One region of the Streptomyces sp. NPDC002055 genome, then DNA from elsewhere that is predicted to be linked to it. Evidence: riboswitches for the same ligand, from Rfam matches in the RefSeq annotation. Region 1 holds a riboswitch; each other region holds the start of a gene.
What was found. A riboswitch is a leader RNA that binds a small molecule or an ion and turns the genes downstream of it on or off. The one in region 1 is predicted to bind glycine.

Region 1 (3,201 bases):
TCCTCGGCGCGGCCGGGGACCCGTACGAGCAGGGTGTCGAAGAACTCCCGGTGCACCACCGTGATCCCGCTGTCCCGCAGACCCGCGGCGATGCGTGTGGCGTGCCGGTGCGTCCGTCGGGCGATCGAGGTCAGGCCGTCGGGGCCGTGGTACACGGCGTACATCGAGGCGACCACGGCGAGCAGGACCTGCGCCGTGCAGATGTTGGAGGTCGCCTTGTCGCGGCGGATGTGCTGCTCGCGGGTCTGCAGGGCGAGGCGGTACGCCGGCCGTCCGGCGTTGTCCACGGACACGCCCACGAGCCGGCCGGGCAGGTGGCGTTCGAGCCCTCCGCGGACCGCGATGCAGCCCGCGTGCGGCCCGCCGTAGAACAGCGGGACACCGAACCGCTGGGACGAGCCCACGACGATGTCGGCGCCGAACTCCCCCGGCGGCACGAGCAGCGTGAGCGCCAGCAGGTCGGCGGCCACCGTGACCAGCGCCCCGCGCTCCCGTGCCGCGGCGGTCACCCGGCGCAGGTCGCGGACGGCTCCCGAGCAGCCGGGGTAGGACAGCACCACTCCGAAGAAGTCGTCCTCCGGCAGCGGTTCGGCGACGTCGATCTCGACGACCTCGACGCCGACCGCGGCCGCACGGGTGCGCAGGACGTCGAGGGTCTGCGGCAGGGTGTCGCGGTCGACCAGGACGCGGGGGCGGCCCTTGCGGGCGACGCGGCGCATGACCGTGACGGCCTCGGCGACCGCCGTGCCCTCGTCGAGCAGCGACGCGTTGGCGGTCGGCAGTCCGGTGAGGTCTCCGACCATGGTCTGGAAGTTGATCAGTGCTTCGAGCCGGCCCTGGCTGATCTCCGGCTGGTACGGCGTGTAAGCGGTGTACCACGACGGGTCCTCCAGCACGTTGCGCCGGATCACGGCGGGTGTGGTGGTCGCGTGGTAGCCCAGTCCGTTCATCGGGACGGCCACGGTGTTCCGGCCCGCGAGCTCCTGCAGTTCGGAGCGGGCCTCGGCCTCGGTGGCGGCGGGGGGCAGGTTCAGGCCGGACGGGCTCCGGATGCCGCTCGGGACGGCGGCGTCGATGAGGGCGGCGAGCGTCGGGTAGCCGACTTCGGACAGCATGGCGGCGCGGTCGGCGTCGTCGACACCGATGTGACGGGTGGCGAACGCACCCGACGCGGAGGACTCGGGAAAGGTCATGGTGGGAGGCTCCCTGTGGGGGCACCGCGATCGCGGTGCCGGGGACGGGTGGCCTCCCCGCTCTGTCATCGGTACCTGAGAGCTTCACCACCGGGTCCGGCGGTTTGCACCGTGGGCGCAGGACATGACGTCCTGTCTTTCCAGAGTCGCCTGGCCGAAGCGGTAGTGGGGCCTGAGAGATTCTGGGGAGAGTTGCTCCTTCGGCGCCTCGCCAAGGGTGGGCGAGGGCTCTCCCGCTTCGGTTCGAACAGCGCGATGTGGAGTTGTCGGGCCCGGCGGTGAGGCCGGGGGTACAGCGGCCTTCGGCGCCACGTCGTGGGACGACGTGAGCTCTCCCGCGCAGAATCGTCAGCGGTGTATGCGGTTGTCGGGTCTTTCGGGAGGCAACGTACGGGCACCGGAACACCGCCGTCAAGAGTCTGCTCGGTGGACGCTCCCGTAACGGCATCTGCCCAGGACGGGCACTCTGAGCTGCACAAACGCTGCTCGGCACGGGCGAGCGCCGGACTACTCGCAAGTAGTGTCCAGCGTTCGGCCGGATCCGTGACGCGGCACCGACCGCGAGCGCCGTTCCCGGCACAGGGGAGCGACGCTCGCCCCGGTGCCGGTCGAGGGGAACGGCACGTGCTCCCGGTCCGGTCGAGGGGAACGGCGCTCGCTTCCAGTGCCGGTCGGAGCGGCGCTCGCCCCCGGTGCGGTTGCCCCCGCACGGCCGGCCTCGCCCGGCGGAGCCGTCGGCTCCGCCGGGCGACGCGAGGGTCGCTACGCCGTCGGCCCGGCGCAGATCCGCTGGAGCTCCCCGGCGGCCCACCGCACGGACGTGTCGTCGTCCTCCAGCAGCGGCAGCAGGACGGGCAGTGCCTCCTGAACCGCCGCGCGCTGCGCCCGGCCCCGGTCGCCCCGGGCGTCCGGGAGGTCGGCGATATCGGCGATGAGGAGCAGCAGGGTCCCGCGGGCCCGGTTGGCCGGGTCGGTCATGAGCTCGACCAGGAACGGTACGGCGGGGGCGGCCGCCGTCAGGGAGCCGTCCTTGGACACGATCAGCCGGTACAGGTCGTGGACGGCCTGCTTGGCCGTGGCCTCGTCATCGGAGCCGATCCGGACGATCAGGTCGGACACGCCGTTCTCGTCGGCCGGCCCGCGCGCGGTCCAGAAGGAGCTCCAGTCGATCTCGTCGAGCTGCTCCCGCATCTTCCGCGTCGGCCAGAGCCGGTCCAGGTCCAGCCGCAGCACGGCGGTGCCGTCCGGGCCGGTCACCCGCAGCAGGCCGTCGGCGTCCAGGGCCAGGCCCTGGATCCCGGTGCCGAGCCGCAGATCCGCGACGACGTCGGTGTAGAGGTCCCACACGCGGACCAGGCCGTCCGCCCACGCGGCCGCCACCGCCGGGCCGGTGCCGGGCTTCCCGGCGGCGACCGCCGTGACCGCCGTCCGCCTGCGGTCGAACGGGCTCCGCCGCGGGGCCTTGTCCGTCAGCCAGAAGCGGAGGACGCCGTTCGAGTCGCCGCTGACCACCACGCGCCGGCCGCTGTCCATCCGTACGCAGCCGGCCCCGGTCACCGGCGCGCGGTGCAGGGCACGGCTCTCGGCCTCGGACGGCGCCTCACCATCCGTCGCCCAGAGGTGGATCGCTCCGTCACGATCCCCCGCGACGACCGTGGTCCCGTCCTGATCGGCCGTCACCACCGTACGGCCGGTCACCTCGTCGAGGCCGGTCACGCGGGGAACGGCGGGCTCCTCCGGCGCGGCGCCCGCCGACACCACCGTCCACCGTCCCCGGTCGTCGGTGTCCCCGGCCGCGAGTGCCACCGGGCGAAGGTCCTCCAGGGGCGCCGGCACCTCGCTGGGCCCCTTGATGTCCCCGTCCTCGTACGGGACTCCCAGGGTGTCGGCGACCTGGACCAGCGCCTCGCGCGTGCGTCCGTGGATCACGATCGCGAAGTCCGCGCCCGGGCCCCGGCCGTGGCGGATCAGCGCGTCCGGTCCGCCGTACGACAGCGCGTCGGTGCCC
Region 2 (3,201 bases), on a different contig from region 1:
CAGGTCCTCGACGTCGACGTCGCCGTCCTCGCGGGTCTTGACGACCACGACCTTCATCCCGGCCATCACGGCGCTGGCAGCGTTGGTGCCGTGCGCCGAGGAGGGGATCAGGCAGACGGTGCGCTGATCGTCGCCGTTGGCCCGGTGGTACGCCCGGACGGCCAGCAGACCGGCCAGCTCGCCCTGGGAGCCCGCGTTGGGCTGAAGGGAGACCTTGTCGTAGCCGGTGACCTCGGCGAGCCGCTCCTCGAGCTCACGGATGAGGGTCAGATAGCCCCCGGCCTGCTCGACCGGCGCGAACGGGTGCAGCGCCCCGAACTGCGGCCAGGTGACCGGCTCCATCTCCGTGGTCGCGTTGAGCTTCATGGTGCAGGAGCCGAGCGGGATCATCCCGCGGTCCAGCGCGTAGTCCCGGTCGGAGAGGCGGCGCAGGTAGCGCAGCATCGCGGTCTCGGAGCGGTGCTGGTGGAACACCGGGTGGGTGAGGTACTCGCCCCGGCGGAGCAGGGCCTCGGGGAGGGTGTCCTCCGCCGTGGCGTCCAGGGCCTCGATGTCCGCCTCGACGCCGAACGCGCCCCAGACAGCCGCCACCTGGTCACGGAGGGTGGTCTCGTCGCAGGAAATGCCGACGAGGTCGGCGTCGACCTGCCGCAGGTTGACCCCGGCCTTGCGAGCGGCGGCCACGACCTCGGCGGCGCGGCCCGGCACCCGGGCGGTCACGGTGTCGAAGTACGCGCCGTGCACGATCTCCACGCCCCCGGCCCGCAGGCCCGCCGCGAGCAGCGTGGCGTAGCGGTGGGTGCGGCGGGCGATGCCTGCGAGCCCGTCCGGGCCGTGGTAGACGGCGTACAGCCCGGCCATGACGGCGAGCAGGACCTGCGCGGTGCAGATGTTGCTCGTCGCCTTCTCCCGGCGGATGTGCTGCTCACGGGTCTGCAGCGCCAGCCGGTACGCCTTGGTGCCGTCGGCGTCCACGGAGACTCCGACCAGTCGGCCGGGGAGGCTGCGGGCGAACGTGTCGCGCACGGCCATGAAGCCGGCGTGCGGGCCGCCGAAGCCCATGGGGACGCCGAACCGCTGGCTGTTGCCCACCGCGATGTCCGCGCCCAGCTCGCCGGGCGAGGTGAGCACGGTGAGGGCGAGGAGGTCGGCGGCGACCGTGACGATCGCGCCCAGCTCATGGGCCCGCTCGATGACCGGACGCAGGTCGCGCACCTGCCCGGAGGCGCCCGGGTACTGGAGCAGCACACCGAAGACACCGCGCTCGGCGACGTCCGCCGGGATGCCCTCGGAGAGGTCGGCGACGACGACCTCGACGCCCGTCGGCTCGGCGCGGGTCTCGATGACGGCGATGGTCTGCGGCAGACAGTCGGCGTCGATCAGGAAGACGCCGTTCTTCACCTTGCCGACCCGGCGGGAAAGCGCCATGGCCTCGGCGGCGGCCGTGCCCTCGTCGAGCAGCGAGGCGCCCGAGGTGGGGAGCCCGGTCAGGTCCGCGACGACGGTCTGGAAGTTCAGCAGCGCCTCGAGGCGGCCCTGCGAGATCTCCGGCTGGTACGGCGTGTACGCCGTGTACCAGGCGGGGTTCTCCATCACGTTGCGGAGGATCACCGGCGGGGTGAAGGTGCCGTGGTAGCCGAGGCCGATCATCGGCGCCAGCACCTCGTTGCGCTCGGCGAGGCCGCGCAGCTCGGCGAGGACCTCCGCCTCGGTGCGGGCGTCCGGCAGGTCCAGCTCCCCGGCGTTCTTGATCACGTCGGGGACGGCGGCGGCGGTGAGTTCGTCCAGGGAGCCGTAGCCCACCTGGGCGAGCATCTTCGCCTGCGCCTCGCTGTCGGGTCCGATGTGGCGCTGCTCGAAGGGAGTGCCACGTTCCAGCTGGGAGAGTGGGATGCGATCGGCGGTCATCTGCGGAGGCCTCCTGGTCGACGCGACCTGCGAGGGGCACCACGGCACGGGTGCCCCGACGGCCTCCCCCTCTGTCATCTCGACCTGAGAGCTTCACCGGTCCGCCGGGGCGGTCCGGTTTTCACCGTCGGTGAGGAGGGGTTCCGGCGCAATACACGGCCGATGCCCGCCCTGCTTTCCAGAGTGACCTCGTCCGTGCGGTACGTGTGCCTGAGAGATTCCGGGGAGGATTTGCTCCTTCGGCGCCTCCTCTTGCTGGTGGAGGACTCTCCCGCACGGGGTCTGCAGCCATTTGCCAGCGTACCAGTGGCTCTCCGGGCCGGTCGCTCGAGTGGCCGAGGGGCGGAATGTGCCCTTTCGTAGTTCTCGTAGAGGATCTGCGAACAGCGGGAGGGACCGTGCAGACCGATATCGATCCGCGGAGCCTGATCGGCCGCAAGGCATTCGACCTCGACGGAGCGAAAATCGGCACCGTGGACGAGGTGTACCTGGACGACGCGACCGGCCTCCCGGAGTGGGCCGCGGTGCGCACCGGCCTGTTCGGGCGCGACGCCTTCGTCCCGCTGGAGCCCAGCGAGATCGTCGACGACACCCTGCGCGTCCCCTACCACCGCGCGCTGATCAAGCGCGCACCCGACTTCGGCGTCGGCCGCCACCTCTCGCCGGAGCAGGAGCTGCAGCTCTACCACCACTACGGGCTCGACGCCACGTCCCCGGAGGACGGGCCGGGCCCCGACGACCAGGACTTCGGGCGGCTGGCGGGCAACGACGACTGACCGCCCGCAGCGGTCACCTCCGGCCGGCCCTCCGGAGCAGCGGCCTCCCCCGGGCCGCCGGGTTTCAGCGGCAGCGGCTCGGACGGCTCCAGGTCCGGGTCGTCGACGGGGAAGGTCCGCACCCGGCCGGGCGCCGACCAGGGCTGTTCGAACCGCACGGTGACCCTGCCCACGCCGCTGCCCTGCACCCAGCCGGGCCCCAGCTCCGCATGGCGCACATCGTGCCCCGGCACCCAGCGGCGCACCTGCTCCACCGTGGTCTCCCCAGCTTCCGGCGCCACCGGGGCGGGCTCCGCCTGCGACTCCTCGGCCCGCTCCACGTCCCCGGCGGCCGCAGCCGCGGCCGCCTCCAGCGCCGCGGCGGCCTCTGCCGTGGCGGCCTGGGCGAACAGATCCTCCTGCGTGAAGTCGGCCAGCCCCGTGACCCCGACACCCAGCAGCCGCACGCCCCCGGTGGTGTCCACGAGCTCCAGGAGCCGCGCGGCGGCCTCCCGGATGACCGTGGGGTCGTCGGTGG
Region 3 (3,201 bases), on a different contig from region 1:
CGGCTGCCGCCGCCTGGCAGCGGCACCCAGACATGGCTGCGGCCGAGCACCTCGACCAGCCGGGGCCCGGCGCCGGCCACGCCCACGGAGGCGGCGAGCGCCTCTTCGAGCGCATTGCCGGGGAATCCGCTGCCCGGGGTCGCCCCGTCGGGAAGCGAGGTATAGCTGTGCTGCTCCGTCATGCTCATCGGGCCCCACCACGTCTCGTCCGAACTGCACAGGAACCCTAGCGGTTGCGGGCCGCGGGAGCTCCCCTGGGGTGACCGGATTTCTGTCGGGAACCTCCAGGACGCGCCGGACCTTTCCGCCATTTGGCGCCGTCCCGCCCGCCGCGGACGGACGGATCCTCCGGACGGGGGCGCTCCGGAACCGTCCGGGACCGCTGCGGAGCGGCTGCGGAACCGTCGGGTCCGCCTGCCGGGCCCCGGTCCGGGTCCCGGTCCGGGTCCCGGTCCGGGTCCGGGTCCCGGTCCGTGTTCGTTCGGCACCGGTCAGGGGCGGTCGCGGACGGCCGGTGACCGCCTGCGTCGGTCAGTCGAACCCGATGCCGGAGAGTGTGGTCGCGGCCCGGCGGTCCAGCAGGACGGCCGAGGCGCAGCCGTCCGGCAGCCGCCCGGCCTCCAGCTCCCGGACCAGCCGCCCCACGGCGCGCCGGTGCCGGGCGAAGGCGTATCCGGAGACCCCGCGCCCGCGCGAGGCCTGCCCCTCCAGGGCGACCCGCGGCTCCACGTCGAGCAGCGCCAGGTGCAGGGAGCGGCCGCGCCGGCGGGCGTCGCGGGCCAGCCAGCGGCGCACCCAGACGAGGCTGCCGCAGTCGTGCACCACGACGCTGTCGCCGGAGCGCAGCGCGCGGCGCAGCCCGGCGTAGTGCGCCAGGCGGACGAGGGGGCGGTAGACGGCGTACGGGAGCAGCGCGGGCATCCTGCGCTCCCAGCGGTCCCTGGTGTCCTGCGAGTCCACCCGGTGGACCCGGGCCCCGCCGTGCTCCGGGGCGCCGGCCGCCCGCCGGATCAGGGTGCTCTTGCCGCTGCCGGGCAGGCCGGAGACGACGAGCACGTCCCCGGCGGGGTAGCGCAGCGCGGCGGCCGGGCGCCCGCGCAGCTCCGTGGTGCCGGCCAGGCGGCCGGGGCGGACGACGCCCGGGGCGGCCGGGGCTCCCGGGCCCGTCTGGCTGGGCACCGCGCCGAGCCCGACCCCCGAGGCTGTCGCAAACGTTCCGTGGCTCTGCACCGTGATCGTCCTCCCAGGTCCGGTCACTGCGGCTGCCGCAGAGTTTCAAGAAAAGGTAATGCCATACAACCGCCTTATCCCCCGCCCGCAGGGTCCGAAAGTGTCACAGGCGTGCAATGATGTGCGCGCAAACTCCATACCGGCCGCTTGTAACCCGCGCGGGAGAGTCTCCGGACCGGCAGTGAGCCGGGCGCCGGAGCGCCGAAGGAGCAAGTCCTCCCTTGAATCTCTCAGGCCCCGTACCGCGCAGGCGAGGCACATCTGAAAAGCGGGCCGCCGTGGAGCGGTCCCACCCAAGGTGCAAGCTGTGACCCGCCTGCCGGGTCGTGGCGAACCTCTCAGGTTCCGATGACAGATGGGGAGGCTGTGTTGTTGTCGACAGAGCCTCGCCACCCTTGCTTGGGAGCCTGAACATGACCGATGCATCACGCCGTACCGCCCTCGACGCACTGCACCGCGGGCTCGGCGCCACCATGACCGACTTCGCCGGCTGGGACATGCCGCTGCGCTACGGCAGCGAGCGCGACGAGCACCTGGCGGTGCGGACCCGCGCCGGACTCTTCGACCTCTCCCACATGGGTGAGATCACCCTGACCGGCCCGGAGGCCGGGGCGCTGCTGGACTACTCCCTGGTCGGCAATCTCTCCGCGCTCGCTCCCGGCCGCGCCCGCTACACCATGATCTGCGACGACCGGGGCGGCATCCTCGACGACCTGATCGTCTACCGGCTGGCCGACGAGGAGTTCATGGTCGTCGCCAACGCCTCGAACGCGCAGGTCGTGCTGGACGCGCTGACCGAGCGCGCGGCGGGCTTCGCGGGCGCCGCCGTGCGGGACGACCGGGAGGCGTACGCCCTGCTGGCCGTCCAGGGACCGGAGTCCCCCGGCATCCTGAAGTCGCTGACCGACGCCGACCTGGACGGGCTGAAGTACTACGCCGGACTGCCCGGCACGGTGGCCGGGGTGTCCGCGCTGATCGCCCGGACCGGCTACACCGGCGAGGACGGCTTCGAGCTGTTCGTGGCGCCCGGCGACGCCGAGGCTCTGTGGCAGGCGCTGACGGAGGCGGGCAAGGACGCGGGCCTGGTGCCGTGCGGCCTGTCCTGCCGGGACACCCTGCGCCTGGAGGCGGGCATGCCGCTGTACGGGCACGAGCTGACCACGGACACCACCCCGTTCGACGCGGGGCTGGGCCGGGTCGTGAAGTTCGAGAAGACCACCAACGACGGCCGCTTCGTCGGCCGTGAGGCCTTGGAGGCCGCGGCGAAGCGGGCCGAGGAGGCCCCGCCGCGCAAGCTGGTCGGCCTGATCGCCGAGGGCCGCCGGGTGCCGCGCGCCGGGTACCCGGTGGTGGCCGCCGGCTCCGGCACCGTGATCGGCGAGGTCACTTCGGGCGCCCCCTCGCCCACCCTCGGCAAGCCCGTCGCCATCGCCTATGTGGACGCCGAGCACGCCGCGCCCGGCACCGAGGGGGTCGCGGTGGACATCCGCGGCAGCCACGAGCTGTACGAGGTCGTCGCCCTGCCGTTCTACAAGCGGCAGCGCTGACGTCCCCGCCGGTCCCCACCAGCGGCGCGCTGACGTCGCGGCCTGTCCGCGCCACCCCGACGGGCACCGGTCACCGGCCGGTCACCCACTGCCGACCGGTTGTCGGGAATCTCTCGTCACGGCCGTCCCATCTGTCAAGACCCGGCACCACAGCACGCCCCCTCATCCAGGAGAATCAGGTCATGAGCAACCCCCAGCAGCTGCGCTACAGCAAGGAGCACGAGTGGCTCACCGTCGCCGAGGACGGTGTGTCGACCGTGGGCATCACCTCGCACGCCGCCGACGCGCTCGGTGACGTCGTCTACGTCCAGCTCCCGGAGGCCGGCGACACCGTCACCGCGGGCGAGTCCTGCGGTGAGCTGGAGTCGACCAAGTCGGTCAGCGATCTGTACTCCCCGGTCACCGGCGAGGTCACCGAGATCAA

Region 2: it holds a riboswitch for glycine, as region 1 does, so the genes downstream of both, gcvP (aminomethyl-transferring glycine dehydrogenase) here and gcvP (aminomethyl-transferring glycine dehydrogenase) in region 1, are expected to answer to the same signal.
Region 3: it holds a riboswitch for glycine, as region 1 does, so the genes downstream of both, gcvT (glycine cleavage system aminomethyltransferase GcvT) here and gcvP (aminomethyl-transferring glycine dehydrogenase) in region 1, are expected to answer to the same signal.

Annotation. Positions count from the first base shown of each region.
Region 1 covers NZ_JBEOXS010000046.1:25,208-28,408, forward strand. Annotated here, with positions in the region: gene gcvP (aminomethyl-transferring glycine dehydrogenase) at 1-1,193, opposite strand, end outside; glycine riboswitch at 1,246-1,343, opposite strand; glycine riboswitch at 1,344-1,439, opposite strand; gene ABT112_RS25235 (WD40 repeat domain-containing protein) at 1,956-3,201, opposite strand, start outside.
Region 2 covers NZ_JBEOXS010000036.1:10,194-13,394, reverse strand. Annotated here, with positions in the region: gene gcvP (aminomethyl-transferring glycine dehydrogenase) at 1-1,908, opposite strand, end outside; glycine riboswitch at 2,097-2,192, opposite strand; gene ABT112_RS22185 (PRC-barrel domain-containing protein) at 2,307-2,684, shown strand; gene ABT112_RS22180 (DNA polymerase IV) at 2,600-3,201, opposite strand, start outside.
Region 3 covers NZ_JBEOXS010000056.1:14,999-18,199, reverse strand. Annotated here, with positions in the region: gene ABT112_RS27565 (enhanced serine sensitivity protein SseB) at 1-182, opposite strand, end outside; gene ABT112_RS27560 (AAA family ATPase) at 532-1,236, opposite strand; glycine riboswitch at 1,380-1,485, shown strand; gene gcvT (glycine cleavage system aminomethyltransferase GcvT) at 1,644-2,777, shown strand; gene gcvH (glycine cleavage system protein GcvH) at 2,960-3,201, shown strand, end outside.